2 regions of the Levilactobacillus suantsaii genome follow, and region 1 is predicted to be linked to the other one. Evidence: predicted binding sites of a transcription regulator. Region 1 holds the regulator's gene; the other holds the start of a gene.
What was found. The regulator Rex, encoded in region 1, represses fermentation and respiration genes when NADH is low (regulators of the CRP and FNR family bind a similar motif). The targets are predictions, from matches to a motif close to TTGTGAANTANTTCACAA.
Positions count from the first base shown of each region.

Region 1 (16,513 bases):
CTTTTGAAATTCGGGCGTTTTGGCCTTCAAATCTTCGTCTGAAAGCTTTGCGTACTCGTCAGCGTAAGCACCCACTTGGTCCGCTAACTTACTGAGGCGTCGTAAAGTTCGTCGATCACTTTCGACCCATTTTTTTAAAATGTTTGCCATGTGAGAATTCCCTTCAGTACTGCGTTTTAATTAGTCTATTTAAAATTACCCATTGTTTTGCAATAAATCAACCTACATTTTAACACTATCCCCCCCAAGATGAAACTCTCCACTTCGGTTCGCAAAGCCTGAACCGCTTTCATTTGCGATTTGCCAGTTTAAATTTAACAAATGCCGAACGGTTGGGTGACGGGACAGTTAATTAGTTGATTTATAATTTCGTTACCCGACTAAAAAAGCCCGGGCAGGCTCCCAGGCTTGATACCATTTCACGTTAATCTAGTCTTCATCGTTGGCTTCAATCAAGCCGTAGCGACCATCATTACGCCGGTAAACGATGCTGACACCATTCGTTTCAGCGTCTTGATAGATGAAGAAGTTGTGTCCCAACATATCCATCTGGAGAATGGCTTCTTCATTATCCATCGGCTTCAAAGACAACCGCTTCGTGCGGACCACTTCGAAATCATTGCCATTGGCCGATTGGTCGTCTTCGGATGTTGCTTCTGGTGCAAAGTCTAAGTTCTTATAGCCCTTTTCACGGGACTTACGGTTAACTTTGGTCTTGTACTTACGGATTTGGCGTTCCAATTTGTCGGTCACCAAATCGACGCTGGCGTACAAGTCTGGTGAGGTCTCCTCCGCTCTTAAGGTCAAGTATGGGAGTGGGATTGTTACTTCAACCTTCGCGTTCTTGTTTTGGTAAACCTTCAGGTTGATATGCGCAATTGCCTCGACGTTGTTGTCGAAATACTTTTCTAACTTGCTGATTCGCTTCTCAACGTAATCCCGTATTGCGTCAGTAACTTCGATGTTTTCACCACGAATATTAAATGTGAGCATAAAACTTCTCTCCCTTCAGCCAAGAGATCGCTTGGCTTGCTTAGCACACGAAGGACCACTCTTCTGCAGTGCTTTGCTTACTTTCATTATAAAGGAAAGCGCTACGATAGACAATTATTCTGCCGGACAAAAATGAACGTCAGCGCGCTAGAGTCAGGCTAGTAACCGCTTTCGCACCCCCTAAATAAATTTGCGCTGCGGCGTGCCGGATGGTCCGCCCCGTCGTATAGACATCATCCAGTAGCAATACCCGGCGATTCGCCAGCACCGTAGCGGCCTGCGGGACCAACTCAAATGGTTGTGGCATGGCCAGGCGTTCGCGGCGTGTCTTACTGGACTGGGGTCGGGGCTTGCGGGCAGGGGGTACGGTCAAGACCGATTGGAAAGGTTGGTCCGTTAACCAACCGGTCACTTGATTAAACCCGCGCGTCTGCCAGGTCGTTGCGGTAATCGGAATTGGCACCAATACGTCATACTCTATTTGAGCTAATGCGCGCCGTAAATAGGGCTGCATAACCAATCGTAATCGATAATCCCCCTGAAATTTATACTGTTGCATGTAGGCCTTTATCGCCTCATCGTACGGAAAGATGGCCTGGTTATGCCACTCATCAGCCCACCGGGCACAATCTGGACAGACGGTCGCCGTGGCCTGTTGACGGCCACATTGCGGACACTGCGGCGCGTGTAGCGGCTGTAACCGCTGCGCACAGGTCGTGCACAACTTAGGAGGCACGATGACTTGCCACCGTAGCAATATCCGCAACGTTACTGGCACTTTTACAACGGCCTGACACCATAGACAGGTTGCCATTACGACCGTCCCCCTAACCGTTTCCCCCGCCGATTCAACTCGCGAATCATGTGCTGAGCGTGGTAGATTTCCCGGGTTAAGCTTTGACAATAACACCAAACGTCACCGGTCGGATAGTCGCGATGGCGCCCCACTCGACCAGCAATCTGGACCAGTGCCGCAGTCGAAAAGACCGGGTCATCCCCACCCAAGATCACCACGAACACGGCGGGAAACGTGACCCCACGCTCTAGAATCGTAGTGGTGATAAGGCATTGTCCCTGACCATCCCGAAAGGCTTGGACCTTGGCCTGGCGGTCGGGGTCGGCGGCATGCACGGTCACGCCTTCGGGTAACCCCGCTTGCCGGAGTGCCCGGGCCACTAACCGCAAATCGCTCACCCGCGGCACGAAGAATAAGTATCGTTGGCCCGTCTGCGCATAGGCACGTAATTGCCGCAACACTTTAGGGGGCAACCCGTGGCGCACTAACCGGGTCCGCCCGCCCCCACTAGCTTAGTCCGCAACGGTGGTAAGAGGTGCCCGTGGTACCGCAGCGGCAGATAAGTCACCGCTAGTTGATGGCGTTTCAGTTTCCGCTGCAGGTCTGGTCCTGGGGTCGCCGTTAAATATAGGTGACATCCCGCGGGTTTTTGGGCCTGGACAATGGCGCGTTGAAGCATCGGGCTGGTTGCTAACGGAAAAGCGTCAACTTCGTCCACCACGATCCAATCGAAGGCGGCCTCGAACCGCAGCAGTTGGTGCGTGGTGCAAATAGTCAGTTGGCAGTACCGGTATGGCGCGGGTTGTCCCCCATACAAGACGGTCTGGGGCACCGCAGCAAACGCTTGGGCCAACCGTGGCGCCAGCTCCAAACACACATCGACACGCGGTGACGTCCACGCTACCCGCCATCCCCGTTGTAACGCCCACGCCAGTGCCGGGTACACCATCTCGGTCTTCCCCGCCCCAGTGACCGCCCACAACAATTGGTCACGTTGCGCCTGAACTAACCGGCAAACGGCTAAGGCAGCTTGATGCTGTTGCTCACTTAACGTCCCCGCCCAACTCAAAGGCGAATCCGACCATTTCAAAAACTGATTGGGTTCCGGAATAGTGTATAATTTAGTATGCTTAGTCAATCGCCCCAGGTTCAGACAGTGCCGACAATACGGTACGCCGTGTGGCAAGCAATCTTGCGGTGCGACCCACTGGTGACACCGCTGACACTGCCAGTGCCCGTTGACCAACTGTAACGCCGGTTTCCCCGTGGCCTCCGGGGGCGCTTGGGTGAGTGGCACGCGACGACCAAATAACTGAGTTTTATCCATAACTGACCATCCTTTCAGGTTATCCTGAAGGTAGGTCCGTAGGTCGCCAACGAAATTTTGAAGAAGGGTGTTCACATGGAAACAGACTATTTAACCGTAAAAGCTGCTGGTAAGCATGAACTGGAAAGCAAGAAGTCGCGTTTTATTGCCGATCTCGGCCGGGTCACGACCGAAGCCGAAGCTCAGGCGTTCTTAAACGACGTCATCGCCAGAGAACCCAAGGCCACTCACCATTGTTGGGCCTATGTCTTGGGTGACCACGACTATATCCAACGGGAAAGTGACAACGGCGAGCCCTCCGGGACGGCTGGCGTTCCCATCTTGACGGTCCTCCAACGCAACCACCTGCGCAACACGATTGCCGTGGTCACCCGTTACTTTGGTGGCATCAAGCTAGGTGCCGGAGGCCTCATTCGGGCTTATAGCAACGCCACGTCCACCGGAATCGAAGCCGTGGGCGTCGTGAAGCGCGTTCAGCAACGGGCCGTGCAGATCACCGTTAATTACCCGCACTACGACCAGCTGACCCACTACCTTGAAGAAAATCACCTCATTGTCTTACAGACCCTTTACACTCAAGTGGTCCAGATTACCATCGGCGTCGATTTAGCTGCCGTCGAGGCGACGACTCAAGCCCTCACCGACCTGCTGAACGACCGGTTAGACATCAAGCTGGGAGACGTAGCCTATCATGAGGTCCCTGTCGAAATCCATGCCAGCAGTCGCGATGATGCTTAATACCATAATTGACCAACCAAAAAGTCCCCCACAATCCTTGATGATTGCGCGGGACTTTTTGGTTGGACCCCTAGTGGTCCATTAAACTTTCAATCCGAAGTTTTTGACGTAAACTGTTTCACGATATGCTTAATCCAGTGCAATAGCGGTTGACGATTCGACCCAACCAGACCGATGGCTTCCACGAAGAGCTCTAGCCCCACCAGGATGGCCACGGTCAATAGGACCGAGCCCCAAATCGTCGACAACGGGTAAAGTAAGGCGATGAACGAAAAAATCAACGCAATCCCGTAGATGACCAACACCGTCTGGCGGTGCGTCAATCCCAATTGCATCAAGCGGTGGTGCAAATGGTGTTTATCCGCATGCGAAATGGGTTGCTTGTTTAGAATCCGGCGAATCATCGCGTAGACCGTATCCGTAATCGGAACCCCCAAGATGATGACCGGGATGATAACGGAGATGAAGGTGACGTTCTTTAACCCGTACAACGAGAAGCAGGCAATCATAAACCCGATGAATTGTGCGCCCGTATCCCCTAAATAAATCCGCGCTGGGAAAAAATTATAGGGCAAAAAGCCAACCATGGCGGCGACCAACGCAAAAATCATGATGGCGACCCAGGTGTTGGCCACGTTCAAGAAGAACAGCCCGGTAATCCCGGTCGTGGTCAAGGCAATGATAGACACCCCGGTGGCCAACCCATCCAGTCCGTCAATCAGGTTGATGGCATTAATGATCGCCACAATCCAAAGCAACGTAATGGGCAACGCCAAGAGCCCCAGGTGCCAGGTTCCCACAAACGGTAACGTCAGATAACGCATCCGCACTTCGGCCACGAAGTAAACTTCTAAGGCCGCCAGTAATTGCCCAAGCACTTTTTGATGGGGCTTGAGTTCAAAGACGTCATCGATCATCCCCTCAGCCACGATAATGCACTCCCCGCCAAACAGTCCCCACAGCTGATGAGTCGGCATTTGGTCCCGGAGTAAAAACATGGTGGAAAAGGTAAACGCAATAAAGATGGCCAACCCACCTAAGGTCGGCATGGCCACTTTGTTAACCCGACGTTGATTGGGCTTATCTACCGCCCCAATTTTAAACGCCAAGCGCCGAATAAACGGCGTTAGAATCGCGGAGATGATCATGGTAGCAAATAAGCTAACAATAATCTCAAATTTCATAACTGTCCTCTTTCTATTCTTAATAGCCAAGCTTAGCGCGGTATCCGCGCCGCTAGCTGGCGTCCCGTTTATCCCCGGGAACGTCCCCGTTGACCGCTAAACATGCGGTTCATGGCCATGACCCAAGTCCAGTCTGGAAGCCACCATGGGCTACCCTTCCCAGACCATTCCCACTCAGGTGGCCTTTTGCTAATTATACAAAGCCATGAAATCAAACACAACCGCCAGTTTAAATTGAAATAAACCAGTTCGGGTTAGTTCGGTCACCTAAACTCGCTTCACAAAATGAGGCACTGTCAAAAAATGACGGTGACGTGGCCACTTAGCTAATTCTCCCTAGTGATGGTTAGCTTCTCAGTTGTTTTAAATAGCAACTGTTTTGCCTCATAGCCATTATAAGTATTTTAGCTTGTACTTGAAAACTAAAATTCATATAATGGGCTTATGGAGTCGGCGAAGACTGCCGGCGTCTTTTCATGGCTCCAGAAGTGTATCAAACGCTTTGTGAAATTATTATATTTTGTTCGGTTCAGCTTAGCTGAATTAGAAGGGAGATTTTTTTATTGGCTACTCAAAATAAAGTCACACCAACTGACAGCCCGCAACCGACGCCTATCCTCATTCAAATGGGAATCTTCGCAGCGGTCCTCTTTGTTTCTAGTCTGATTTCACCGCTGTTTCCCGCATCGTTTCCTGTGCCAACGCCTGTTATTGGGCTGATTTTACTTTACCTGTTACTCGCAACCCACATCGTCAAACTGCATAACGTCGAAAAATTTGGCGATTTCATGATCAGTTTGATTGCCTTTCTGTTCGTGCCCTCCGGAATCCAATTAGCCGCTAACCTCGATATTTTACGGACTGAAGGGGTCCAGATTGTCTTAGTGACCCTGATTGCCACGATTATTCTCTTGGTTGTCGTAGCTTACACGACCGCTGGGTTCATCTGGTTGGCCAAGCACGTCTTCCACGTCAATACGACCGTCGACAACTAATTGCCCACCATTTTTTTGAAAGGATGATATCATGATTAGTTTAGCTGTAACACCGCACATGGCGGTCTGGGGCAAGTGGTTGAGCGACGCGCTCGGCACGACTGCCACCGGGGCCAGTGCCGGTAACGCCATTTTTGGAATCTTCTTGTCCCTGGTCGTTTACCTCATTGGCCAGTGGCTTTTCAAGATTGGCAAGGGCTTCTTCTTGTTCCAGCCCCTCTTCGTTGGGATGGTCCTTGGGATCTTCATTCTTTTTCTGTTGGCCAAGGCATTCGGGACCACGACTGCGGTCTTCTATAAATCCGCATACCTCCCGGGAGGTAACATTATCTTTTGGTTCTTGAATCCAGCCACGATTGCCTTCGCCATTCCGCTTTATCGGCGGAACGACATCGTCAAACGTTTCTGGCCGGTCATCTTGCTCTCATTGATTGTGGGCCTGTTCATTTCTTTGGTCATCATCTACTGGGTCGCCAAGCTTTTCGGCCTCAACAATGCGGGTATCGCATCGATGCTGCCACAAGCCGCCACGACTGCCATTGCCATGCCAATCTCTACGGCTATTGGGGGCAACGCCGCGATTACGGCGATGGCCTGCATTTTAAACGCCGTCATCATTTACGCCTTGGGTGATTGGCTGGTCAAGTTCTTCCGCATCAACCACGACCCCATCGGTGCCGGCTTAGGGTTAGGAACCGCCGGGCACACCGTGGGCTCCGCTAAGGCACTTCAATTAGGATCCATTCAAGGGTCAATGGCCTCCATCGCGGTGGTCATCATCTCCATCGTGGTCGACCTGGTCGTCCCTGCCTTTGCGTCCTTCATGGGCTTACATTAACTTCTAACCTTTGAAAATCGGCTTGATAGCAACTAAACGAGCGGATGCTATTACAGCCACTGAATAACTTAAAAGTGCACCGCCTTTAAACGGAAAATCCGTTTAAGGGCGGTGCACTTTAGCATTTTATCGCCGTCTCATTGTTCGTCACTATTTGAAAAATATATTAATCCCGAAATAAACGATGACCAGACCAATGATGGGAGTCAACCATTGGTTCAAATGGACCAGTTTAAACTTTCGCAAGACAATTGGCGTACCGACCGCCCCAATCACTGAACCGACCATCAAGGTCAACCCGGCACTCCAGGCAATCGACCCAGTAAATAAGTGACTGATCACCCCAACTAACGCCATCACGCTAATGACGTACGTCGACGTCCCAGCAGCTTGCATCGCGGGTAGCCCCAAGATCGACAGCCCCGCCGGTGGGACCACCACCAGTCAGACCGCCGATACCGACCATCAGGCCACTCAAGAAACCCAGACCGATAGCCACACCAAAGCGCGATTTACCCGCCAGGGTCTTGGCGCGGTGGCGTAAGCTTCGAATCACCACGATGGCCCCCATGACCATCAAAATGGTCCCGACGACCCAGTCATAGATTTTCGCAGGAATGAACGGTGCCACCCCAGTCCCTAAAAGGATGCCGGGCAACGAAGCTAGAATCATTCGGTTCCCCAGGTCGTAGTGGATGTTATGAATCCGCATCTGAACCGCACACCCAAAGACCAGTGCCGGAATCGCCACGACTAACGAGGTCGGCGCGGCCACGGCGGTCGACATTCCCAGCTCACTGGTCAAGACCCCCAGGTATAACGCGGCGCCACCGCCACCCATGATACTGATAAAGATTCCAATTAATAGTCCATAAAAGACAATTAACATTCCTGAGACGCCCCTTTTCACGGTTTAAGTACACCCCTCTATTTAAGTGGAACTGGTTCCACTTGTCAAGCCTCACCGAAAAGTGTAGGTTAGACGTAACTGATCATCGAGGAGGACTCATCATGCGCGCCGATGCCCGTGCCAACCAACAAAAAATTTTGACCACCGCTAACCGGCTGTTTGCGGAGCAAGGAGTCGCCAACGTGGGGATGAAACAACTGGCCCACGAGGCTCACATCGGGGTCGGGACTTTATACCGTAACTACCCCAGCAAGGGCGCCCTGTGCGTCGCCCTCATCCGTGACCGAATGCAGCACTACGTTGACCAGGCCAATGCTTACCTCGACACCACGACCGACCGGCCAGAAAAGCAACTGACTGTGATCTTGCAGGGCTACCTCGACGTGCGGGTGGCTCACGAAGGCTTCTTCACCATCATTGAAAATGAGACCACCCCGCTGGGCTTCACCCAACTCCTACAAACACCCATCTACCGCAACCGCATCGACCTGTTGATTCGGTTCCTGCGGCGCAACCAACCGGCGAGCTCCGAACAGTATTTGTGCTTTCAAGCCGACATGGTCGCCGCCATGCTCCGTAGCCGGGTCTACGCTTTCGAACGCCATCAACGACACCTGAGCAACCAAGACTTGCTCCACGCGATTCTACGTCTATTGACGGGCAAAACTCAGCAGTAGCCTGCAAGTCAACCTAAAAAATGAGCTTCCCCAATACTGGAGAAGCTCATTTTGCGTTTCATTCCTGCTAACTAGAATGAAACTACTCTTTTAAGTGATAATTATAAGTTGAAACGATGATGTTTTCCCGAGAGTTCAAGACGGTCCGCAAGCGTAACGCCGTTTGGTTATGCAGAACATTTTGCCATGGGTGCCGCGGGACAAACTGCGGGACCAAGACCGTCGTGGTAAAGTTCCGTTCAGTCGCCCGTTTAGCGATGACGTCACAGAACCGCAACGTTGGCGTCGCAATCGACCGGTAAGACGAGTGAATATCCACGAAGCGGATATCGGGGAATTCAGCCTTGAATTCCAAGGCTGTCTTGTGTTCCTTTTTGGGATTCTCGTCAAACGACACGTGCATCGCAATCACGTAGTCTCCAATGGAACGCGCGTAATTGATGGCGCCACTCGTTACCCGGGTGATGTTGCTGACCAGGACAATGACCGTGGCCCCATCGTACTCGTGGACCACCGACTTAGTCTTGGCTTCTACCCGTAACTGCCGAGCAACGTTGATGTAATGCTGATGAATCCGATAGAACATCATCAATAATAATGGCATGATGATTAGGTATGGCCAAACGTTCCCGAAATGCAAGAACAGTAAGAAGATAACCAGAATTAGTGAGATCAACGCCCCTAACAGGTTGATAGCGGCTTTACCCAGCCACCAGCCTTCTCGGACCCGGAACCAGTGAATAATCATCCCGGATTGGGACAAAGTAAACGGGACGAAGACCCCAACCGCATACAGCGGAATCAGTAAGGTCGTTTGCCCGTGGAAGATGAAAATCAACACGATGGCCCCAACGGCTAACGAAATGATTCCATTGGAATAGCCTAAGCGATCCCCACGGTCCAGATAAGCGTGTGGGAGAAATTTGTCTTTAGCCAAATTGTAAGCCAAAATGGGAAAGGCCGAGAACCCGGTGTTGGCCGCGACCGCTAAAATCAAAGCCGTAGACAGTTGCAGCAGGTAGTACAGCACCCCGTGGCCAAAGACGCCAGTGGCGATTTGGGAAAGGACGGTCTGACTCGATTCCGGTCGAATCCCCATGTAGTAACTCAAGTAGGTAATCCCGGCAAAGAAGATGGCCAAGATTCCAGCCATAATCGCCAGCGTCGTCGCCGCATTATGCCGCTTCGGGGCCTTAAAGTTCGGCACCGCGTTACTGATGGCTTCGACCCCGGTCAGAGAAGATGACCCAGAGGAGAAAGCCCGAAAGAACAGTAGCAGCGTCATGCCTTGCACCGGCGCACCTAGTCCGGCAGCAGCATGGTAAGTCACTTGACCCGTCGCGATGTTGTATAAGCCAACCCCGACCATGACTAGAATCATGACGATGAAGAAATACACTGGAATGGTCAAAAAGGCCGCTGATTCGCGCATCCCCCGTAGGTTCAATAACATAATCCCAATCACAATCAGGACGGATACTAACACCGAATACGGGGACAACGCCGGAATCGCCGACGTGATGGCCTCGGTCCCAGAAGTGGTCGAAACGGCCACGGTCAACATGTAATCAACCAGTAATGATCCCCCGGCGACCAGCCCCGCGTTTTGGCCCCAATCGGTGGTCGCAACCACGTAGGCCCCCCCGCCGGAAGGATATGCCCGGATAATCTGCTGATAAGAAAGCGTGATGGCAAATAACAGTACTAAAACCAAAGCGGCAACCCAGAGTTGGTACATCAGGGCTGCAGCGGATAAGGTAATTAAGACTGTGGTAATTTGCTCAGTACCATAAGCCACGGAAGATAGCGCATCAGACGACAGTAACGCTAAAGCTTTAAACTTAGTTAGCGCCTGGCCGCCTTCGTCCATGGTTTTGAGGGGTTTCCCAATTAAAACCCGCTTTAAATAATGCCACATGACTATTTACTCCTTATCTCCACGAAATAATGATTGAAACCCCGGCCAGAGACCGGAAAACACCACTCGCTTTTGCGAATGCAAACGTCATTCTACTACATCTAGGTCCACATTACCACAATTCTTCGCATTAACAACCCGCAATTTTACCGCCCCGAAGCCCCTCGCCGCCACCCGCTGCTTTCACTCCTAGGTACTCGTTGCCCGTCAACTTGTTTACCGGCTTAGCGATCCACCCATTTATCGGCGCCACCGCACACAAAAAAGCCCGGACCGAGGTCCAGGCTTGATAACACATTACTAATTTAATTGAGCTTACATCATACCGCCCATGCCGGGTTGTGCGGCTGGAGCAGCAGGTGCTGGGTTCTTTTCTGGCTTGTCCGCAACCACCGCTTCGGTCGTCAGCAACAAGGCAGAAACAGAAGCAGCGTTTTGCAGGGCAGAACGGGTGACCTTGGTTGGGTCGGTAATGCCGGCAGCAACCATGTCTTCGTACTTACCGTTGGCGGCGTTGTAACCAATACCTGGCTTTTCGCCCTTTAAGTGTTCAACGACAACGGAGCCTTCAACACCAGCGTTTTGCGCGATTTGGCGAACGGGTTCTTCCAGAGCGCGGAGCACGATGTTGACCCCCGTCTGTTCGTCGCCTTCAGCTTCAACGGCGGCGACATCCTTGATGACGTTGATCAAGGAAGTCCCCCCACCAGCAACGAAGCCTTCTTCAACGGCGGCACGGGTCGCGTTCAAGGCGTCTTCAATCCGGTACTTGCGTTCCTTCAATTCGGTTTCAGTAGCAGCACCGACCCGAACGACAGCAACCCCACCGGCTAACTTCGCCAAACGTTCCTTCAGCTTGTCACGGTCGAAATCAGAAGTCGTGTCAGCGATTTGACCCTTGATTTCATCAACCCGAGCGGAGATTTGGTCCTTAGAACCAGAACCTTCAACAATCGTGGTGTTGTCCTTCGTGACGTTGACCTTTTGAGCTTGGCCTAATTGATCGATGGTCGTGTCCTTTAAGTTCAGGCCTAAGTCATCGGTGATGACAGTCCCACCAGTCAGAACGGCGATGTCTTGGAGTTGAGCCTTCCGGCGGTCACCAAAGCCAGGGGCCTTAACAGCAACCACGTTGAAGGTTCCGCGCATCTTGTTCAAGACCAACGTTGGCAAAGCTTCACCAGTGATGTCATCGGCGATGATCAACAGGGAACGGCTTTGTTCAACGACGGATTGTAATAATGGTAAGATGTCTTGGATGTTCCCAATCTTCTTATCCGTGATTAAGATGTATGGGTTGTCCAGGTTAGCTTCCATCTTGTCGTTGTCGGTGACCATGTATTGAGACATGTAGCCACGGTCGAATTGCATCCCTTCAACCACGTCCAGGCTGGTTTCAACCCCACGGGATTCTTCAATGGTGATGACCCCATCGTTACCAACCTTTTCCATGGCGTCAGCAATCAAGGAACCAGTTTCCTTGCTGGCAGAAGAAATCGAGGCGATTTGGGCGATGTCGTCCTTGGTCTTCACATCGTGAGACATCTTGTGCAGGCCCTTAACGGCAGCGGCCGTTGCCTTTTCGATCCCGCGACGGATGCCAACTGGGTTGGCACCGGCCGTGACGTTCTTCATGCCTTCGTTAACGATGGCTTGGGTCAAAACCGTGGCCGTCGTAGTCCCGTCACCAGCGATATCGTTGGTCTTGGAAGCAACTTCGGAAACCAGCTTAGCGCCCATGTTTTCAAAGTGGTCGTCTAATTCGATGGCCTTAGCGATGGTAACCCCATCGTTCGTGATGGTCGGGTTACCGTAACTTTGTTCCAGCACCACGTTGCGACCCTTAGGCCCTAAGGTGGTCTTGACCGTGTCAACTAACTTGTCGACACCGGTTAACATTGCGCTACGTGCATCTTCAGAAAATTTCAATTCTTTAGCCATTATTCTCGTTCACCTCATATAGATTTTTTTAAATGAATTTTTAAATCAATCGTGGGGAAAGTCTTAGTCGATAACCGCAACTAAGTCCTTTTCGTGTAAAACAAGGTAAGTCTGGTCTTGGTACTTAACTTCCGTACCCGCATACTTATCGAATAAAACCTTGTCGCCAACTTTGACGCTTGGCGCAACCTTATCGCCATTGTCTAACACCCGGCCGTCGCCGACTGCGACAACGTTAGCCGTTTGCGGCTTTTCTTGCGCGTTACTTGCTAACACAATGCCGCCAACCGTTTCTTCTTGCTCTTCTGGTTGGTCTAAAATGACGCGGTCTCCTAATGGTTTTAACACTTGAATCCCTCCAATGAACTTACTATTAACATTAGTTTTTAGCACTGTTAGCACTTGACTAACATAAGTGCTAATCACAGTTTCTAATATATGAGTTTTCGTTTTAAAAATCAAGGAATTTAGCAAACTTTCTAAGGCGGCCCAACCAGTTGCACCCAATAACACCGTGTCGCCCCGGGCTTCTCGCCATTAGCGTACCAAAAAGGCGCTGGGACCGTGGTCCCAGCGCCATTCTCACCAATTCATCCTGCCTCTAGCATTTAAGGGGCGCAATTAGTCAGTTAAACGTGACGTTTTAAAGCCCTTAGGCTTCCTTTTGGTTGTAGTGTTCCAAAAAGTAGATCAGGGTCTGCAGTTCGTTGGTCAAGTCCACGTTTTGCACCCGAACGCCCTTCGGCACCGTAATCCGCAGTGGCGTGAAGTTCAAGATTCCTTTGATGCCACCCGCCACAGCTTCATTCGTCACTTCTTGGGCGACATCGGAAGGAATGGTCAAGATAGCGACCTGAATTTGCTGTTCCTCGAGTTGCGTCCGCAAATCAGACATCGGGTAAATCGGGACCCCACTTTGAATGGTGTTCGCAATTTCTTCATTGATATCAAACGCCGCACTGATCCGGACGTTACTGTCCTGGTGAAAGTTAAAGTTCAAGAGGGCGTGGCCCAAATTCCCGACCCCGATCAAGGCGACACTAGTCAGTCGGTCTTGGTTCAAGATCTTGCGGAAAAACTTAATCAAACTCTCGACGTCGTATCCGTAACCACGTTTCCCTAACGCTCCAAAGTAGGAAAAGTCCCGCCGAATCGTGGCGGAATCCACCTTTACTGCCTCGGAAAGTTCCGTGGACGAAACCCGCGTCTTATCCGCGTCCAAAAGAATATTCAAGTAGCGATAGTAAATCGGCAACCGTTTCGCCGTCGCGCGTGGAATTTTTTGTTCTGTCAAAGCATGTTACCTCCTAATCAATTCTTGCCGGTCATCGCTTGATAAGATTTCGTCACGATAACTTACAAACCTAACTTATAGTCTAATTGTGAAACCTGATTTCCTATAGATTATAGCATATCAGCCCATCTTGTGAAAGAATTTGCAAATATTTTTCAAATTCCTTCACAATCTGCATTTGTGCATAACGAGCCTAATTATTTCACAAGCCCGCCCAAAACGCAATTTTATTTCTCATATTTCTCACAAACTAGTTTACGGGGCAAAATTGTAGCGGTCGCTTCTACCCGTTGCTTCCCTCCATTCCCCCCTAGACAATATTTCGGCTTAACTGCACAATATGCTAAAATGAAGGTTATTAATGAAAGTCATACCGAAAAGGAGGTTGGTTTTGTGATTCTCTTACAAGTCCAACAAGTGTCCCGGCGGTTTGGCGCTACCGTGCTGTTTCACGACGTGACTCTCGACGTCAGTGACCACGGCCGGGTAGCGCTCGTCGGACGCAACGGGGCTGGTAAATCCACCCTAATTAAAATGATTGCCGGGGAAACCACCCCCGATGACGGTCAAATCACCCGCAAACGCGGATTGACCGTTGGCTACCAGGCGCAAAACGCCGGGTTAAACTCTACTAAAACTGTTTGGAATGAAATGTTAACCGTCTTCGCCAAGTTACGGGCGATGGAACAAAAAATGCACGACCTGGAAGGCCAAATGAGTGACCCCCAGGTCATTGCTGACGCCGACCAATTGCAGCAGATCACCAAGACCTACGATCAATTGCAACAGGACTTCAGTGACCAAAATGGATACGGCTACCAAGCCGAGATTCGGGGCGTACTCCACGGGTTCGAATTCAACGAAGACTACTATGATAAACCTGTCAGCGAGCTTTCCGGGGGACAACGGACCCAATTGGCCTTAGCCAAGCGCCTACTGGAAAAACCGGACCTCTTGATCTTAGACGAACCCACGAACCACCTCGACGTCGAAACTTTGACCTGGCTAGAAGGCTATTTACAAAGTTACCCCGGCGCCCTACTCGTCGTCTCCCATGACCGGTACTTCCTGGACCACGTGGCAACTGAAGTCTATGACATGTCCCGTGGCAGTCTCAGCCATTATCAAGGTAACTACTCGCACTTTATCGACGAGAAAGCTCAGCGACTCCAGCAAGCCTGGAAGGAATACGACAAGCAACAGACCGAAATCTCCAAGCTCGAAGACTTCGTTAACCGTAACATCGTGCGGGCCTCGACTACCAAGCGGGCCCAGGCCCGGCGCAAACAATTGGAAAAGATGGACCGCTTAGACCGGCCCGAGGGTGACGAAAAGGTCGCGCGTTTCTCCTTTCGTCCCCACCGCCAAAGTGGCAACGTTGTCCTCGACGTGGTCAACGCTGCCGTCGGATACGATGGCCACACCCTATCTTCGCCCATTAACTTGGACATCAAGAAACATCAAGCTATCGCCATCGTGGGGCCCAACGGGGTCGGTAAATCGACACTGCTTAAGACCATCTTAGGCAAGCTACCGGCGTTAAAGGGCCAGATCATTTTTGGCACCGGCGTAGACACCGGCTATTACGACCAAGACCAGGCTAACCTGCATGATAAGAAGACGGTACTTCACGAGCTTTGGGACGACCACCCAACCACGCCGGAGGGCGATATCCGCTCGATTCTGGGCAGTTTCCTGTTTACCGGCTCCGATGTGGACAAGACCGTTCACAGCCTCAGTGGGGGCGAAAAGGCCCGACTTTTGTTAACTAAGCTGGCCCTACGTCACGATAACTTCTTGATGCTTGATGAACCGACCAACCACTTGGATATCGATAGCCGTGAAGTTTTGGAAAACGCCTTAAACGACTTCGATGGGACCATCCTGTTCGTCTCCCATGACCGGTACTTCATCAACCAAATCGCCACGCAGGTAATCGAGTTAAGCCCTAACGGGACGACCCGCTATCTGGGCAACTACGATTACTATGTCTCCAAGAAGGCCGAACAAGATGCCTATGCGGCAAAGGAAGCCGCTGAAGCGGAGGCCGCCCACCCGACCGTCACGGCACCCAAGCAGACGCAGGTCGACTACCAACAACAAAAGGACCGCCAGAAAGCCAAACGCAAGCTTTCCCGGCAGGTCCAAGCCTTAGAAGACCAACTCGGAGACCTAGAAAAAGAGAAGACCCAAATCGAAGAAACTATGAGCCAACCAGAGTCTTTCAACGATGCCGATAAGCTGGCGGATCTTCAGCAACAGCTCGATGTCGTAACTACCAAGCTCGACCAGACCGAAGATGACTGGACCAACAAAAGCCTTGCCTTGGAAGATTTTGACGATGCAACTGATTAATTGACCTATCCTAAATATCCAAAAGGACGCGGAGAATTCTCCGCGTCCTTTTTCAATCAGGTATTCAATTCATGTTACTTCACCGCATCAGCAATCCAGTCGAATTCTAAGCTCGGGTCGGCATTTAGCGTGGCATCCGCAAAAACGCCATGGCGGTAGGCCACGTTGGCAAAGGCACCGATCATCGCAGCATTATCGCCACACAATTTGAGCGGCGCTTTGAGTAAATGCGTGCCGGCAACGTTGGCCAGGTCACGGTCCAAGCGTTCCCGCAAGCCGAGGTTAGCCGCCACCCCACCAGCTAAGATGAGCTGGTGGACCGGGTAATCGTGCAACGCGCGCAACGTCTTTTCAGCCAAAACGTCCACGACGGCTTGTTGGAAACTGGCCGCCAGGTCGTGCTTGTTAAGCGTGTCACCGACCTGGTCCGCGTGGTGAGTGGTGTTGATAAAGGCACTCTTCAACCCGCTAAAGCTAAAGTCGAAGTTGTCGTCGGTCTCCATCGCCCGCGGGAAGTGGAAGGTATCGTGACCCTGGTGGGCCCATT
Region 1 covers NZ_CP059603.1:1,354,747-1,371,259, reverse strand. Annotated here, with positions in the region: gene secA (preprotein translocase subunit SecA) at 1-150, opposite strand, end outside; gene hpf (ribosome hibernation-promoting factor, HPF/YfiA family) at 430-993, opposite strand; gene H3M12_RS06315 (ComF family protein) at 1,133-1,807, opposite strand; partial or broken gene H3M12_RS13125 (DEAD/DEAH box helicase) at 1,807-3,116, opposite strand; gene H3M12_RS06305 (YigZ family protein) at 3,192-3,854, shown strand; gene H3M12_RS06300 (glycosyltransferase family 4 protein) at 3,944-5,038, opposite strand; gene H3M12_RS06295 (CidA/LrgA family protein) at 5,665-6,033, shown strand; gene lrgB (antiholin-like protein LrgB) at 6,065-6,871, shown strand; partial or broken gene H3M12_RS13120 (sulfite exporter TauE/SafE family protein) at 7,022-7,712, opposite strand; gene H3M12_RS06280 (TetR/AcrR family transcriptional regulator) at 7,883-8,458, shown strand; gene H3M12_RS06275 (APC family permease) at 8,541-10,376, opposite strand; gene groL (chaperonin GroEL) at 10,692-12,317, opposite strand; gene groES (co-chaperone GroES) at 12,381-12,665, opposite strand; gene H3M12_RS06260 (redox-sensing transcriptional repressor Rex) at 12,970-13,611, opposite strand; gene H3M12_RS06255 (ABC-F family ATP-binding cassette domain-containing protein) at 14,005-15,966, shown strand; gene tsaD (tRNA (adenosine(37)-N6)-threonylcarbamoyltransferase complex transferase subunit TsaD) at 16,041-16,513, opposite strand, start outside.

Region 2 (16,513 bases), 890 kb from region 1:
AAAGGAGTGACTGGCATGGGGCCATTTACCCAAACCGGCCAATTGACCCGCTTGGCGCTCCGGCGTGACTGGTGGCGCCTCCTACTATGGGGCGTCAGTTTAGTTGGTCTCATGATGGCCGTCGCCGCTAAATTCGCGACCATCTACGGCACACCCGCTGAAATTGCCGGCATCACCCAAGCTTTAAAGACCCCCGCCATCGTCGCGTTGTTCGGCCCCTTTCGCCTGGGCACTCATGCCACCACGGCGCAAGTCTTCGCTAACGAGATGTTACTATTTATGGCCTTGATTCAGGTCGTCATGAGCATCTCACTCGGAATTCACGCCACCCGTCATGAAGAGGATACCGGCATCACTGAACTCTTACGGGCACATGCTATCGGCAGCCTGGCGCCGCTACAAGCCGCCGTCATCGAACTCACACTGATCAATCTCAGCATTGGCATTTTGGATGCCTTAGGGTTGAGTCTGGCGGGTTTACCCGGCGCGACTTGGCTAGGAAATTGGGTGATTGGCTTGGGGTTAGCCGCCAGTGGCTGGGTCTTTGGCATGTTGGCCCTCTTGAGTGCCCAACTAGCCGACCACGCCACTAGCGCTACGGGTCTGGCTTACGCGCTTTTTGGTCTGAGCTATCTCGTGCGAATGCTGACCGATGTGCAAGCTCCTCGTTACACCTGGTTATCTCCTTTGGGCTGGGTCGAAAAATTAGCCCCCTATCAGCAGCCGCGCTTGCTCCCCTTGATCCTGTTCGGTGGCTTGGGTCTACTCTGCCTAGGCAGTGCCAGTGTCTGGGCACAATGCCGGGACTTGGGGGCTGGTATCTTAACGATTCGTGCCGGTCGCGCCACGGCCGCACGGGCCTTACGCGGACCCATCACCTTGCTTTGGCGCCAAGAGTATCGCGTCATTATGGGTTGGGTCCTCGGCATCACCGTTCTAGGCGCGGCTTATGGTGCCGTCTTCGACACCATCGGCGACATCTTAAAGACCAACCCGACCATGCAACAAGTCTTTGGTACCAATGCCCTTCATGCCGCCAACCATCAGTTGATTCTCACCTATAGTTCTACGATTGCACTAGTCCTGACCGCCGTCGCGAGTATTCCTGGTTTACAACTGATTTTCAAACTCTACCACGACGATTTATCCGGGTGGTTAGACGCCCTCTACGCGCGGCCAGTTAGTCGTCAGCGGCTCTTACTCGGCTACACTGGCAGTGCAGTGACGACCAGTTGCTTGGTCTTTCTTGGTGGCTGGAGCGGCCTGGTTTTAGTAGGCAATTTTAGTCTGACCCACGCAGCAGACGGGCTGACTTGGTCTGAATTTCTAACGGGTGTTGCCGGCAGTGTGCCCGTCATGGCCCTTTTGTTAGGCCTGGGAGCACTAGTGGTGGGAGCCTGGCCACAAGGACGCCTTGTGGTCTGGGGATACTTGGCCTACGCTTTCATCAGTCAATACCGGGGTAACCTCCTTCAGCTCCCTCATTGGGCGAAAAGCTTGGGGGTCTTCGACTGGCTACCGACCGTTCCCGATCACGCCATCAATTGGGTGACGGTCAGCTGGGAACTGGGTTTAGCCATCAGTTGCGGACTCATTGGTCTCGGGAGCTACGTGCGCCGAAATCTCCAATCGCGCTAAAAAACGCCTGACTGCCATCCAATCGCATGGCAGTCAGGCGTTTCATTTAATCTTCACTATTTAAACTTACTGGATGACCACGTCGTAATGGTTCCCAGTGATTGCGGCTCCCCGGTCATGGACCACGCCCATGCCCAGTGGCGTCATAATCTTCGTGCCAAATGGCACACTCGATGGTGCGGCAACGACCCGGTAGCCGTTGGAATCCAGGCCATCAGAACTAATCTTAGTCCCGTCAGCGGTCACGCTACCGGAGTAGTAAGTCCACTTGTTACCGTTCAGGTAAACGACCCCTTGAGTTTCAAATTCACTTTCGGTAATCGTTGCCCCGGAAGCTTTGCTACTGCTGCTACTAGAACTCGTGGTACTGGTACTGCTCGTGCTGCTGTTACTACTACTGGTATTAGAACTCGTATTAGTCTTCTTGCTTGTCGTGTTGTTTCCAGTCTGATTAGTCATCGACCGGTTATGATGGTGCGCAGCTGGTGCGCCTAAGCGAACCTGCCGTTGATATGGGTTCGTCTGATAAGCTGGCGCCGCGTGCTTGGCGTGATTGGGCGTGGCGTTTGGGGCGACTGTGTCCGCGTTGGCGGTCACGTTGGTGAGTCCAAGTCCGGCCACCACCGTTGCCAAGCCTACTGTTGTCAGTAACGTTTTGCGAATTGTCATCAAAAAACGACCTCCTTATTGATTGACTTCAGCTTACCGCCGAAACGTCACAGCCGAGTTAACACTAAGTTACTGCTCGGTTAAGGAAAATCGCTTTAAATTTCATTTTGTTATATTAGTTACTGTAATGAAATATTCTGTCACTGAACCTTAAAGCTAGGTTAAACGAACCACGTCGCGAACGATCATCAGTTCCTCATTGGTCGGGACCACCAGGACCTTGACCGCCGCGTCATCTGGGCTGACCACGCGTTCTTTCCCGCGGAAATCGTTCTTCGCGGGATCAATGGCGATGCCTAGATAGCCTAGCTGGTCGGCGATTGCTTGGCGCATAGCGATGCCGTTTTCCCCGGAACCCGCCGTAAAGACCAGGGCGTCCAGTCCCCCCAGTTCAGCCACGTAACTCCCCACGAATCGTACGACCCGGTTGACGAACATATCGAGGGCCAACTTCGATTGAGGCCGGTCCGCCTGCGTTTTTTCCAAATCCCGTTGGTCCGGCGATAATTGCGACACACCTAGTAGACCCGATTTGTGATTCAAAATATCAATCATCTTGGGCATGGTGATGTCGAGTTTCTGGGCTAGATAAGCCACTAATGATGGGTCGATCTCACCGGAACGCGTGCCCATCATCACACCATCTAACGGGGTGAACCCCATCGAAGTATCCAGTGCGTGCCCGTGGTCAAAAGCGGTCACCGATGACCCGGATCCCAGGTGTAACGTGATCAGTTTAAGGTCGGCTAACGGCCGGTCTAAAATTTCTGCCGCACGACTAGACACGTAGCGATGGCTAGTCCCGTGAGCCCCGTACTTCCGGGCGCCAAAATTCTCGTAGTACTCGTAGGGGATCCCATACAGGTAGTTGACCGCAGGCATCTCCGTGTACAAGGACGTATCGAAGACAGCGACCTGCTTGGCCTCCGGCAGTAATTGCTCGAAGACTTCAATATAGTAAGCTTGCACCGGGTTGTGGAGCGGCGCGTAGTCCTTCAATGCCTTAATCTGTTTCAAGACCAAGGGTGTGATTACCGCTGAATCCTTGAAAAGTTCTCCCCCAGCCACGATACGGTGGCCGACCCCAGTAATTTCACTCAAATGGCTCAAGATACCATAGGTTTTCAACCGCGTCAGAACCATTGCCGCCGCAAGTTTATTGGTAATGTTGTCTTGCGTTTCTGTGTACTTCTTACCGTTGGCGAGTTTTACCTTGAACACAGAACCAGGCAAATTCAACCGATCCACTAATCCCGATGCAATCACCGTTTCCTCTGGCATGGCAAATAATTTCCATTTCAACGTCGAACTACCAGCGTTTATCGCTAATACTTTGGTCATCGTGCGACCCCTCCCAATTTGGTATGGCTTACTTCCCAGTGTAAAGAAAAATGTATCCGCTTTCAAGACTGAGTTCAGGGTTGCGGCATAATTCTTAGGCTTTTCACCGGTTCAATGCGTTCATTCGCCAACCTATCTACAAGTCATCGCCCATAAAAAAAGACCCGAGCACCAGGCTCGGGTCTTAATGATTAATCAATCAAAGTTAATTGATGAGGTTGGCGTTCTTTTTAGTACCAACCGTTAGCTTGCCAGAAAGACTTAGCTGCAGACCAAGATCCGTAACGGGAAGAAACGTATTCATCAGCAGTCTTTTCCTGGTTAGAAGAGGAGTAGTCCCCGTTCAGGTAAGAAGAGCTTAATTGGTACTTCCCAACGTATTGGCCGTTCTTAGCGGAGTAAGAACCACCAGATTCCTTGTTGGCAATCCAAGCCTTCGCACTGGCTTCTGAACTAGAAGTCGAGCTAGAGCTAGAGCTGGTGTTGGAACTCGTCGTTGACGTTGAGCCCGTGTTCGCACTGGACTGGTTAGCCGTTGACGTGGACTTGTAGCTGGTGTTACCAGTGTTGTAGCCCGAATTGCTACTCTTGTAGCTAGTGTTCGTCGTGTAGCCCGTGTTATTGCTCTTGTAGGTCGTGTTATTGTTGCTAGTCTTGGCCGTGTTGCTCTTGTAACCCGTGTTGCTAGTCGTAGCCTTCTTTTGACTACTATAGTTGTAAGTCTTGGCTGGCTGGGTCGTCTTGTGGCTCGTTGTTTTAGCTTGCGTGGTGTTTTGAGATTGCGTCGTGGTCGTTGGCGTCGTCGTGCTTGCGGTCGTAGCCGTAGTCGTTGACGTCGAACTTGGAATCGATAAGGATTCACCCACGTAGATTAAATTAACGTTTTTAAGATTGTTGGCTTTTTCAATAGCTGAAACACTTGATTTATATTGGTTGGCGATCTTAGCGACCGTGTCTCCTGACTTAACCGTTACCCGGACATCGGCGTTAGCGGAAGTCGTGCTAGCGAAGACCCCTGCACCTAATGCAGCAGCGATACCGAGGGTAGAAACTAAGGCTTTCTTGATAGTCATAAATGAAATGTCCTCCTTGTGGTTGTCGTGATTACTTAACGATTCCTATCATAACGGCTGGAGGTTACACAGCAGTTGAAGTTAAGTTACACCCTAATTAAGAAAATCGGAGAAATGTGACAATCCGCAATCTTATTAATGCCATCGAAACATTTCTGGCATAACTTAGCTTAGTTGCTAATCAATTATTGATTAACTCTTCTTAGGGATAGCCTTTTTAGGCGGTATTGCTGCCGTTCAAGTCAGAAAAATAAAGGATAAGGTCATGATAATGAAGCCTACAGCCCAGAAATCGTGCGCCACACTGTGGTAAGGAGCCCACCGCAAGACCCAATCGCTGGCCAGAATAATGATTACCATAAAGATCGTATCGAGCCAACGCGGCCACCGTTGCAGTAAGACGCCTAAGCCCCAAATTACCAACCACGTCAAGCCACCATAAATTCCAGCCCCGATTTTAACCCACGTTCGCAGGGTCATTTCGCTTCGTTGTCGCACGTTATGCCCTCCTATCGGCAGTCTAACGACACCGTTTCTACCATTAAGTATCGTTTTCACCACTACTTCCCCTCAAATATACCATTCTCCCGCTCGATGATAAATCGCTTTCAAGATTAGAACGATGTCGTGACTGATTATTACGCCGACGAATTTACAATTGAAGTGCAACAAGTAAGAAAATAAAAATAGACTCCTAGCCTGAGTCCTGTAGAATGAAGTCACCATAACAATCATCTAAAGGAGTTCTTAGGCTATGAGTCCATATACACATCTTACCTTAAAAGACCGCGAATGCATACTGTTAGGTGTAACTTTACACCATACTTACCAGGTTATTGCCAATCAAATCGGTTGTTCCAAAGCCACTGTGTCACGAGAAATTAAACGCAACGGCGGTCGGGGCGCCTATTCCGCCGTAAAAGCCCAGCAGAACTATCAACAGCGCCGATTAAAGAGTCGCCGCCTCAGGGTACTGGAGAATTTAAAGCTACGCGACTTTGTCCTTCACTGCATTCTTCAACGACAATGGTCACCCGAGCAAATCGCCGGTCGTTTATCTTTAGAGACCAGTAATTGGCATATCAGCTACAACACGATTTATCGCGGAATTGAACGAAATAATTTAGGCGTTAAACGTAAAAGTCATGGGGCTCGAGGATTCGCTCGAAAGTTACGACATCGTGGGAAAACTCGTAAGGTTAAAGGAACTGTCAACGAACGACGTGGCCGTTTTAATAATGTCCCATCAGTCCATGAACGACCAGTCTCATGTGAGAATCGGACTCGTTTTGGCCATTGGGAAGGCGATACCGTTCGCGGCAAGGTCGGGCGTTCGGGTTTAGTGTCACTGGTCGACCGTAAGTCACGATACCTTCTGTCTGAGCGTGTACCCAAAGTGAATGCCAAGAATGTGACCCAAGCGATGATCGACCTCCTGCATACAGTCACACCTAAACGCGTTCGTACGCTTACACCAGACCGAGGTACAGAGTTTGCGGGTTATCGTGAAGTCGGTAAAGAGCTTGGTATCTCAGTCTATTTTCCAGACCCGCACGCACCACAACAACGTGGGACCAACGAAAATACCAATGGTCTCATCCGAGAGTATTTTCCCAAAGGAACTGACCTTGATGAACTGACCGATCAAGATATCGCGAAGTTTGTCAGGAATTTAAATAATCGCCCCCGTAAGGTCTTAGGCTGGAAGACACCATCTGAAGTTTTCTTCGGTAAAAAGTTACACTTGATTTGACAATTCGTCCCAACAAAAAAGCCGTCCGGACCTGCATCCGAACGACTTACTTGAGTTTAAACGAGTTGTTTTTTAAATATTAGTACCAACCGTTAGCTTGCCAGAAGGCTTGGGCTTTGCTCCAAGAACCGTACCGTGAAGAAACGTATTGGTTAGCGACCTTTTCCTGGTTAGCAGCGGAGTAGTCACCGTTTAAGTAAGAGGCGCTTAATTGGTACTTCCCGATGTATTGACCATTGGTTGCGGAGTATGAACCACCAGATTCCTTGTTGGCAATCCAGGCCTTAGCACTGGCATCAGAGCTAGACGTGGTCGTGGTTGCGGCAGAAGTCGTCGTTGCCTGACTAGTCGTAGCTTGGCTTTGCGTGTTGGCCGTGTAAGTCGACGTGCGTTGCGCATTGTTACTATTGTAAGTCTTTGCGCTTTGCGTGTTGGCTTGCGTCGTAGTGGTCGTTGCTGGGGCCGTGTAAGTTTGGTGAGCCACACTCGCACTGGACGTAGTCGTCGTGCTGGTTGGAATCACCAGAGATTGGCCCACGTAGATCAACGCGCTGTTTTGTAAGCTGTTCGCTGATTCAATGGACTTAACAGATGAGTTGTAGCTGTTGGCTAAGGACCAAACAGAATCCCCCTGTTTGACCGTCACCCGCGTGTCAGCATTAGCAGTGTCGTTTGTAGCGAGGAGCCCGGCGCTCATCACTGCAACTGTCCCTAATGTCATAACTAAAGCTTTCTTAATCCTCATAAAAATAAACATCCTCCTTTGATTGCTTAACGGGTCTTAGAATAACTGATAGGTGTTACACGTAAATTGACGTTTGATTACGACCAGGTTAAGAAATCCCTAAGGCTATGACAACCTGTCATCTTTGTAACGCCGCTGTCATATAAAGCGTTTTATTTTCCCCTTTTTTAGCCTATTTAGTGCGATTTGGGGTAAAATACGCCCCACTGTGTCGTCAATTTTTTTGTAAAAATTGTCATTTTAGATGAAAAAACAATGAAAAAAGGCCCATTTTCGCCATAGATTACGGGGCCCTAACTTTTTTATCGGGACGAACCGCCCCGTAGTTACGCCTTTTCACCGTTTTTTCTTGGTTATTCATCCTGATGACAGCATCGCTTGCAATTTTAAGTTTCTTCCTATATAAAATATAGGTTCCTAGATGGCTCACAAAAAAAGCACCGACTCAACGTCAGTGCTTTTCTTGGTTTGATAAGGTTTTAGAACCATCTGGGAATTACTTTTCGACCCCCTGACCGTCATATTCGTCGACCATGATTTGCTTCAGGTCGGCAATTAACGGTTCCTTCGGGTTGGCCATGGTGCATTGATCTTCGAAGGCCAATTCCGATAAGTGATCCACGGCTTGGTCAAAGTGGGCTTTGTCGACACCATTGGCTTTTAAGCTCAACGTTACGTTGACAGAGTGCGCCAGTTCGATGATCTTGTGGACCAAGGCTTCCTTCAATTCTTCGTTGGTCTTTCCTGGCAGGCCTAAGAAGCGCGCAATTTCAGCGTAGTCTTCATCAGCCCGGAAGTATTCGTACTTCGGCCACATCGACAACTTGGTTGGTTCTTTGAAGTTGTACCGGATAACGTGCGGCAAGGTGATGGCGATGGCTAACCCGTGGGTCAGACCGAATTCTCCCCCAAGTTTGTGGGCGACCGAGTGGGTAATCCCTAAGAAGGCGTTGGCAAAGGCCATCCCTGCTAAGGTCGACGCATTGTGCATCTCGGCGCGAGCGTGCACGTCGCCGTTATAGGAAGCGGTCAAGTTGTTCATGACCAGCTTGATGGCTTGCAAGGACCATGGCCGGGTGTAATCCGACGCCATGTTGGAGACGTACGATTCGATGGCGTGGGTTAAGACGTCCAACCCGGAGTACGCCACGGTCTTCTTCGGCACTGTTTCGATAAATTGTGAATCCACGATGGCCACGTCTGGCGTCAATGCGTAGTCGGCCAGTGGGTACTTCACGTGGGTCTTGGAATCCGTGATGACGGAGAACGGCGTCACTTCGGAACCCGTCCCCGACGTGGTTGGAATCGCCACGAATTGGGCCTTGCTTGGCTTCTTGAACTGGTAAGTCCGCTTCCGAATGTCCATGAATTTCTGCTTCGCCCCGAAGAAGCTAGCTGCTGGATCTTCATAGAAGAGCCACATGTTCTTGGCAGCATCGATTGGCGACCCCCCGCCTAACGCGATGATGGTATCCGGCTTGAAGGTCCGCATCTGGGCCACGCCCCGGTTGACCGTGTCCGTGGTCGGGTCGGGTTCCACGTCGGAGAACAGCGAGTATTCAATGCCGTCTGGCCGGCGCTTCAATTCGTTTAAGACCGTGTCCACGTAACCCAGTTGAACCATCGATGGGGACGTGACCAGGAAGACGCGCTTGATGCCCGGCATATCGTCGAGATAACGCACAGACGTCTTTTCAAAGTAAACCCGAGGTAATTTAATCCATTGCATGTTATTTCGCCGCTTTGCAATTGTTTTGATGTTCAAGAGGTCAAAGGAAGACACGTTGTGGGAAACGGAGTTCTTGCCCCACGAGCCAGTCCCTAAGGTCAAGGAAGGAATCATTTCGTTGTACAGGTTCCCAATACCCCCGACTGCAGATGGCGTGTTGACTAACACCCGACTGGCCTTCATCTGAATGCCAAAGTCGGTGGCCAAATCATCGTCTTGCGTGTGGATAGCGGCGGTGTGCCCTAAGCCCCCGAAGTGTAAGAGCGCGTCGGCCTTCTTAAAGGCATCGGCGTGGCTAGTGGCCTTGTAGATCGACAGGACCGGTGATAGCTTCTCGGCTGACAAAGGTTCCTTGGGACCAATGCCCGTGACTTCAGCGGCTAAGACCTTGGTGTCGCTCGGAATCTTGATGCCGGCTAAGTCAGCAATCTGTTGCGCGGACATGCCGGCGATGGGGCCCTTGATGCCGCCTTCTGGTCGGAACATCGCGGTGGCTAACGCAGCGTGTTCACTCTTCTTAATGAAGTAAACGCCGCGAGCCTGCATTTCCTTTTTGACGTCGGTGTAAATCTCGGTGTCGATGATGGCACTGTTTTCTGAGGCGCAGACCATCCCGTTATCGAAGGTCTTGGATAACACGATGTCGTAAACGGCCCGTTTGATATTGGCCGTTTTTTCAATATACGCTGGACCGTTGCCGGGACCGACCCCTAAGGCTGGCTTCCCGGTGGAGTAAGCGGCCTTGACCATGCCAGGGCCCCCGGTAGCCAGGACACTCGCCACTTTCGGGTGGTTCATCAGCGCCGTGGTGGCATCCAAACTGGGCTTATCAATCCACTGAATAACGCCTTCGGGTGCACCGGCCGCAACCGCGGCGTCCCGGACCACCTTCGCCGCCATCACGGACGATTTTTGCGCCTGCGGGTGGAAGGCAAAGATGATGGGGTTCCGCGTCTTCACGGCGATCAAAGATTTAAACAGCGCCGTCGACGTTGGGTTAGTCACCGGGGTAACTCCGGCAATGATGCCCAAAGGTTCGGCCACGGTAATCAGTTGCCGTTCACGGTCGTCCTTAATGATGCCGACCGTCTTATCGTTTTTGATAGAGTGCCAAATCTCTTCGGTCGCAAACATGTTTTTAACGGCCTTATCTTCAACGTTCCCCCGGCCAGTTTCCGCATAAGCGGCCTTGGCCAGTTCCATGTGGTGGTCTAGTCCGGCAATTGCCATTTGATGCACAATGTGGTCAACTTTCTCCTGAGTAAAATCGTCCATCGCGCATAATGCACTATGTGCTTTGGTGACTAGCCGGTCGATCATTTGGTCGACGGTTTCAGTATCCGTGCTGGTTTTGGTGGTTTTAACTTTGATATCTTTTAACATCTCTATGCCTCCATCTTGGTTGAAAACATCTTGTTATCTTATTCACGAGTCCTATCTTATCATTCTTTTTTCAAACGTCAACTGCTTTGTGCTCAAAATATCACAATTTTCACTGAAGCCGGCGAAATCCCAAGTTCATGGGATTCAATAACCACGTCATTGGAAGCGGATACAAAAGCAGTGCTAGATCTGCCAAATTATTTTTCCGTTTGAGCGGTGTGAATTGAATCACATTATTGATAATTTTCAAGTTTTCCAAACCAGCCTACTTCCGACTGAAAGCGTCGCTAGACCACCCGTTTGGGTAAATTGTGGTACATTAAGACTATTAAGGGGGTAAGAACTATGGGTCAAGCCTGGACGTTTTGGCGGCGGAGCACCCGCCACTTTCGACACCACTGGGGAAGTTACGTCTCCCTGGTGTTTCTCACTAATGTTGCGATCAGCTACTGTGCCATCCCCATTTTCGGGTGGTTAACGGCCGCGTTGCTTCGTTGGCAGCAAGTCCCCTACGTGTCGTATACCAACCTCGGCAATATCGTACTCGACCATCCAGTAGCGGTCATCGGGCTACTGGCCATCTTACTGGCTATCATGCTGCTGGTCTATTGGCAGTTTGCCTTTTTACTGTTGGGGATTCGTAATATCCGCCGCGGTCGGCCCCGCACCACGGGCCAGTTACTACGGGCTACGGTCACCAGCTTGAAGGGGGCCTCCCCGAGCACTTTTTTGTTCTTCATGGGGTATTTCATCGTGATTCTCCCCTTTGGCAGTATCCTTTTTTCCACCCCACTGCTAAACAAAGCCAAGCTTCCGGCTTTCATCACCAGCTACTTATTAGATAACCCTCTGTGGGCAATCGTTTTGGTCTTCTTTTATGCCGGTGCCATCTACCTAGGGATTCGCTTGATTGCGGTCTTGCCCTTAATGATGTTGGACCACTACCACAGTCACGCCGCCATCCGCGAAAGTTGGCGCATTACCCACCACGACTTTTGGCACTACCTTAGTCGGATCTTGTTAGCCTTGGTCATGGTCAGCTTGAGTAGTCATGCCGACCACGAGCCGACACCCACGATGTTATTGAACTTCCACGAACCAGCGCACACTAAACTTCGCACTCGTTTATTCCTACTGGCTGGACTAGTCGTGATTGCCGCATCACTAGTGACTTTCAACCTGGTCTATTTGAACGGTCTGGCTACCAGCCGCCCCATCACCATTTCTCACCGGGGCGTCGATAACGGCAACGGCGTCCAAAACACGATTCCGGCGTTGATCAAAACCAGCCGTGAACACCCCGACTACGTCGAAATGGACATTCAAGAAACCAAGGACCACCAATTCGTGGTGCTACACGACACTAACTTGAAACAACTCGCGGGACTCAATAAAAAGGTGGGCCGCTTGACCCTCAACCAGTTAACTAAAATCACGGTGACCGAAAACGGCTATCAGGCTAAGGTCCCCAGCTTTGCCGCCTACCTCAAGGCCGCTAACGCCCACCACCAAAAATTATTAGTCGAGATCAAGACCAACTCAGCCACCACGCCCGACGTTGCCCAGCGCTTTTTACGCCAATTTGGTAACGACCTTTTGGCCCACCACGACCAGGTCCACACCCTCAGCTACCGCATCATGACTGCGCTCCGTCACGACCAACCGAAGCTCTTCGTCAGTTACGTGTTGCCCTATAATTTGACGTTCCCGTATACCGATGCGAGTGGTTATACCGTCGAAGCCACGACCCTCAACGACAACTTCGTCGAACAAGCTGCCCAGCATCACCAACGGGTTTACGCCTGGGATATCGACCGGGTGACCCAGCTCGACCAGATGATGTTCTTAGGCGTCAACGGCATCATCACCGACAATCTGCATACGATGCAGGCCGAAATCAAGCGAAATTCGGATAATCCGAGCTACGCCAATTTGTTACTGGCGTTCATGAACGAACTTGACTTGGAAACCCAAACGCAGTAGTTTCGAGTCCCATCGCAACCACTGGCATGGTCGTCTTACGACCTCATTTATCCTATCAAAGATTTCAGTAGAAACTAAAAACGGTGTCCTCACGTCGCAACGTAAGTTCACCGTTTTTTGCTTTCTTCAATTTTGGTTAGGTTAAGCGAAATCCGTCAATTCATCGACATTGTAGCGAATCGACTTGATTGGTGTCTCGTCGGGTTCCCCGATGGCAATGGCCATGACCGGGACGTAACGGTCTTTATCGAGGCCAAAGGTCGAAACGACTTTGTCCGCTGCGTAACCCGCTAACGGATTCGCCCCATAACCGTGTGCCCGAGCCGCCAGTAACAATTGCATGGCTACCATGCTGGCGTCGATCATGCTGTCCTTGACCAAGAAGTCACGGTCCGCATGTTCATAGAGCGGGAGGAAGGTCTGGAAAATCTCGTCACGTTTCTCCGGCGTGATCCGGCCTTCGTCACACATCTTGTTCCAAACTGCCCGATACTTTTCGTGAGACTGGGTGTCACCTAAGACGAAGATAATGGCCGAGCAGGTATCGGTTTGCGGGTAATTGAATGGCATAACCAGGTCGTGGGCCTTTTGCTTGCCCGCCTTATCGTTGCAGACCACGAAGTGCCAAGATTGCAGGTTGCAAGCCGATGGTGCCGTGGTGGCTTCCTTCAGCATCGTCATGATTTCGTCCCGGGAGATTTCCACGTCCGGCTTGAATTTCCGGACAGATTGGCGCTTCAACATTAAATCGGTATAACTAACTTCTTTAGTTGCATCCATTACAAACAGCTCCTTTACTCAGCCGATGAGGACAGCCTCACCTGGTCTCTAGTCACACCTTTACCTTATCACGAAACCGGTTACATTTAAACGGCCGTTATCGTTATTCCCCGTTTCCTAGCGAGCCACTTCCTGCAACTTTTTCTCGCCAAATTAAAACGGTTCCCGTCATCTGGAAACCGTTTCGTACGTCACATTTATTTGGTTTTTTCCACCTTACGAATCGGCCGTTTGATCATGGTCAATAACTTCGCAGATTGTAGCCGGGAGACCACCGCATCTACGGCGACCTGCATCAGCTTTTCGTTTAAGTTCTTGGCCGCCGGTTGGACTTGGTCTTCACCTAAGTGGTGGAGCCGGTCTTCCAACTGGCCGATAAAGTTATCATAGGCTTGCTTAGGGTAGTCGCCCGCCGTAATCTGGTCGATGCCCGAACGAACCGTGTCCGTTTGGAACATTGGTTTGAGCAGACTAATCATTAAAATATCCGTCAGCTGCATGGTCTGGTACTTCTTCTTCACTGGTGCCAAGATGACCTTATGTTTCACGTAATTGTTAATCATGGCCGGCGTCACCGTATCCACGCCTAACGGCCCCAGCACCTCGTTGACCAGCGCTGTGACTTGGTCCATGTACAGGTCGAATTTGGGGAGGTCATCCCATCGGGGAAGTTGCACCCCGTGCATCTGCGTTTCCCACCGGGTATATTGATTAAAATCTGCCATCGTCGTTCCCTGCCCTTCTGGATTTTGTCTTAATTATAACATATAACCTAGTCATGATGACTAGATAAAGCTTAGCCCCGCTATTTTTACCTAACGCCAGTTGATACGACTTAGAATCCGTTTACCCAGGACGGCTTGAACCAGTAGGAACACGGGTTGAACGCTGACGACCAACGGGAGGTAAATCAGGGCCAGTTCCCAATTGAACAGATCGACCAATGAGAATAATTTGCCCAAGAACAGAAAAATGAAAGCAAATAACGTGGCCATGACCAGAATCAGTACGACTTTGAGACGGTTGAGTGGTCGAGCCACCATCAGTAAGGCGTTCAGACTGACTAGTCCCGTCATCAGGACACTCAAAGTCGAAGTGGTCGCAAAGTCGAGGTGAAATTGCGTCCCTAAAACCATGATGACCACGATGTAGCCCACGACGCAGGTCGCAGCCGGTGCGGCAATCTCCATGACTTGTTTCATGAACCGGTCGGCAATCCGCGCATAGTTGGGTTGCAGGGCCAAAAAGAAGGTCGGAATCCCCACCATCAGCGATGAAATCGGGGTCAACTGAATCGGTTCGAAGGGGTAGCTGCGCGTCATAAAAATGAAGATCACGGTCAGCACCACCGAATACATGGTCTTGATCAGAAATAGCGACGCCACTCGCTCGATGTTATTGATGACTCGCCGACCTTCATTCAAAACGTTGATCATCGCATCGAAGTTCGAGTTGACCAGTACGAAGTCGGCCAGACTCTTGGTGGCCTCACTTCCAGAAGCCATGGCGATACTGCAATCGGCTTGACGTAGGGCCAACAGGTCGTTGACCCCGTCACCGGTCATGGCCACCGTGTGCCCGGCGGCTTGATAAGCTTTGATCAGTCCTTCTTTTTGCTGGGGGGTAACTCGGCCGAACACGTTATAGTCAGCCACTAGCTGGGCGTAATCCGGTTGTTCGCCCACCTGGCTCATATCGACCAGTTGCTGGGCGCCCTTGATGCCTGCACGTTCAGCGATGCTGGCCACGGTCACGGGATTGTCGCCCGAGATGACCTTCAAGGCCACGTCCTGGGTGGCAAAGAAGTCAAAGGTGTCCGCCGCGTGCGGGCGCAGTTCATCGGTAATCAACAACAACGCTAAGGCGGTGGGGCTTGTCGGGTGCGGCGTGGTCAATTGGTCCACTTGGGCCAGGACTAAGACCCGGTAACCCTGTTGCGCCGCCGTTTGGATTTGACTTTGTACGGCCACCGGGACCGTTTCAAAAATGAACTCCGGAGCGCCCATGACGTAGGCCCGTCCAGTAGCCAGCCGAGCGCCACTCCACTTACGCCCCGACGAAAATGGCAGGACGTCACTGGCCGTCACGTCCGGGTTGCCCAGGGCCTCTTGAATCGCCTGCGCCGTCTCGTTATCGTCACCGGTCGCCGCCACGATTTGAGCCAACAGGGCCTGTGCCGTCACCATGGACGTTGTGCCCAGCGGCACCACCCGGTCGAGCTTTAATTTGCCACTCGTGATTGTCCCCGTCTTATCCAAGCACAAAACGTCGGCACGGGCCAACGCTTCGATAGCTGGCAGTTCTCGGACTAAGACGTTACGCCGACCCAGGGTCAAGGCCCCTACCGCCAGTGCCACCGACGTCAACAGGACCAGCCCCTGGGGAATCATGCCACCAACGGCCGCAACCGTCCCCAAGATAGCCCGGTTGATTGCTTCGCCCTTGATGAGCGAAGCGCTAAACAAAATGATGCCCAACGGAATGATGGTAATGGTCAGCACTTTAATAATACGATTAATGTTATTCAGCAACAGGCTGGCCGTCCGGGGTTGTTGCTGGACGGAATGGGTCATTTGCTTGACGAAACTAGCCTGGCCAACCTTGGTGGCCTGGACCACAGCCCGGCCGCCCAACAGGACGCTCCCTGAAGCCATGGTGTCACCGGTTTGCTTCACGATGGGCGTTGACTCCCCCGTGATTTGGGATTCGTCGACTTCCAGCCCCGTGGTTTCACGAATCACCCCATCAACGGGGAGTTGGTCGCCCCGCCCCAGTTCCAGTAGGTCATCTTGGACGATCTCTTCCTGGCGGCGTGGTGTGGTTTTGCCGTCCCGGCGGACCCGAATGCGCCCTTCCGAAAGTAACGCTAGATGATCGATCTGGTGTTTGGAGCGAATTTCCTGAAAGATTCCAATCCCCGTATTCACCACAACGACTCCGATGAACAGTAAGTTTTTATAGCTACCGGTCAATAAAACTAAGCCGGCCAGCACGAGATTAATTAAATTGAATAAGGTTAATAGGTTGTCTTGAAAGATTTGCCGCACACTACGCGTTAGTGGCGGCACCGGGTCATTTTTTAGGCCTTGTTGGACTCGGGTGGTCACCTCAGCGGCCGTTAATCCCCGTGTTAGCGATGTCGATTGTTCTTGCGTCATGGCCCGACCTCCTTAAATTGGTACCGCTTTTACCCTTATTGTACAAGATTATCGCAACCCTCACCCGTCATCCGTTCAACTTTTCTGACATCTTAATGGAATCGCTAGCTGTTAACAGTCAGCCAGCAGAGTGGTTAAATGAGAAGTGAGTTATCTAATTATAAGGGGGAATTTTTCATGGGACATAAATCAACATCACTGCTCCTGTTCATCTTGTACTTGGTCTTGTTAGGGGTCATGTTCGCCAAACAAAGTATGGTC
Region 2 covers NZ_CP059603.1:466,477-482,989, forward strand. Annotated here, with positions in the region: gene H3M12_RS02165 (ABC transporter ATP-binding protein) at 1-10, shown strand, start outside; gene H3M12_RS02170 (ABC transporter permease) at 16-1,638, shown strand; gene H3M12_RS02175 (hypothetical protein) at 1,705-2,307, opposite strand; gene H3M12_RS02180 (acetate/propionate family kinase) at 2,464-3,648, opposite strand; gene apf (aggregation-promoting factor) at 3,879-4,721, opposite strand; gene H3M12_RS02190 (hypothetical protein) at 4,959-5,219, opposite strand; gene H3M12_RS02195 (IS30 family transposase) at 5,476-6,474, shown strand; gene apf (aggregation-promoting factor) at 6,554-7,219, opposite strand; gene adhE (bifunctional acetaldehyde-CoA/alcohol dehydrogenase) at 7,716-10,331, opposite strand; gene H3M12_RS02210 (glycerophosphoryl diester phosphodiesterase membrane domain-containing protein) at 10,677-12,314, shown strand; gene H3M12_RS02215 (nitroreductase family protein) at 12,456-13,094, opposite strand; gene H3M12_RS02220 (DUF1836 domain-containing protein) at 13,292-13,819, opposite strand; gene H3M12_RS02225 (cation-translocating P-type ATPase) at 13,910-16,252, opposite strand; gene H3M12_RS02230 (hypothetical protein) at 16,430-16,513, shown strand, end outside.
Region 2: the regulator Rex is predicted to act here: its motif matches at 10,362-10,379, upstream of adhE (bifunctional acetaldehyde-CoA/alcohol dehydrogenase).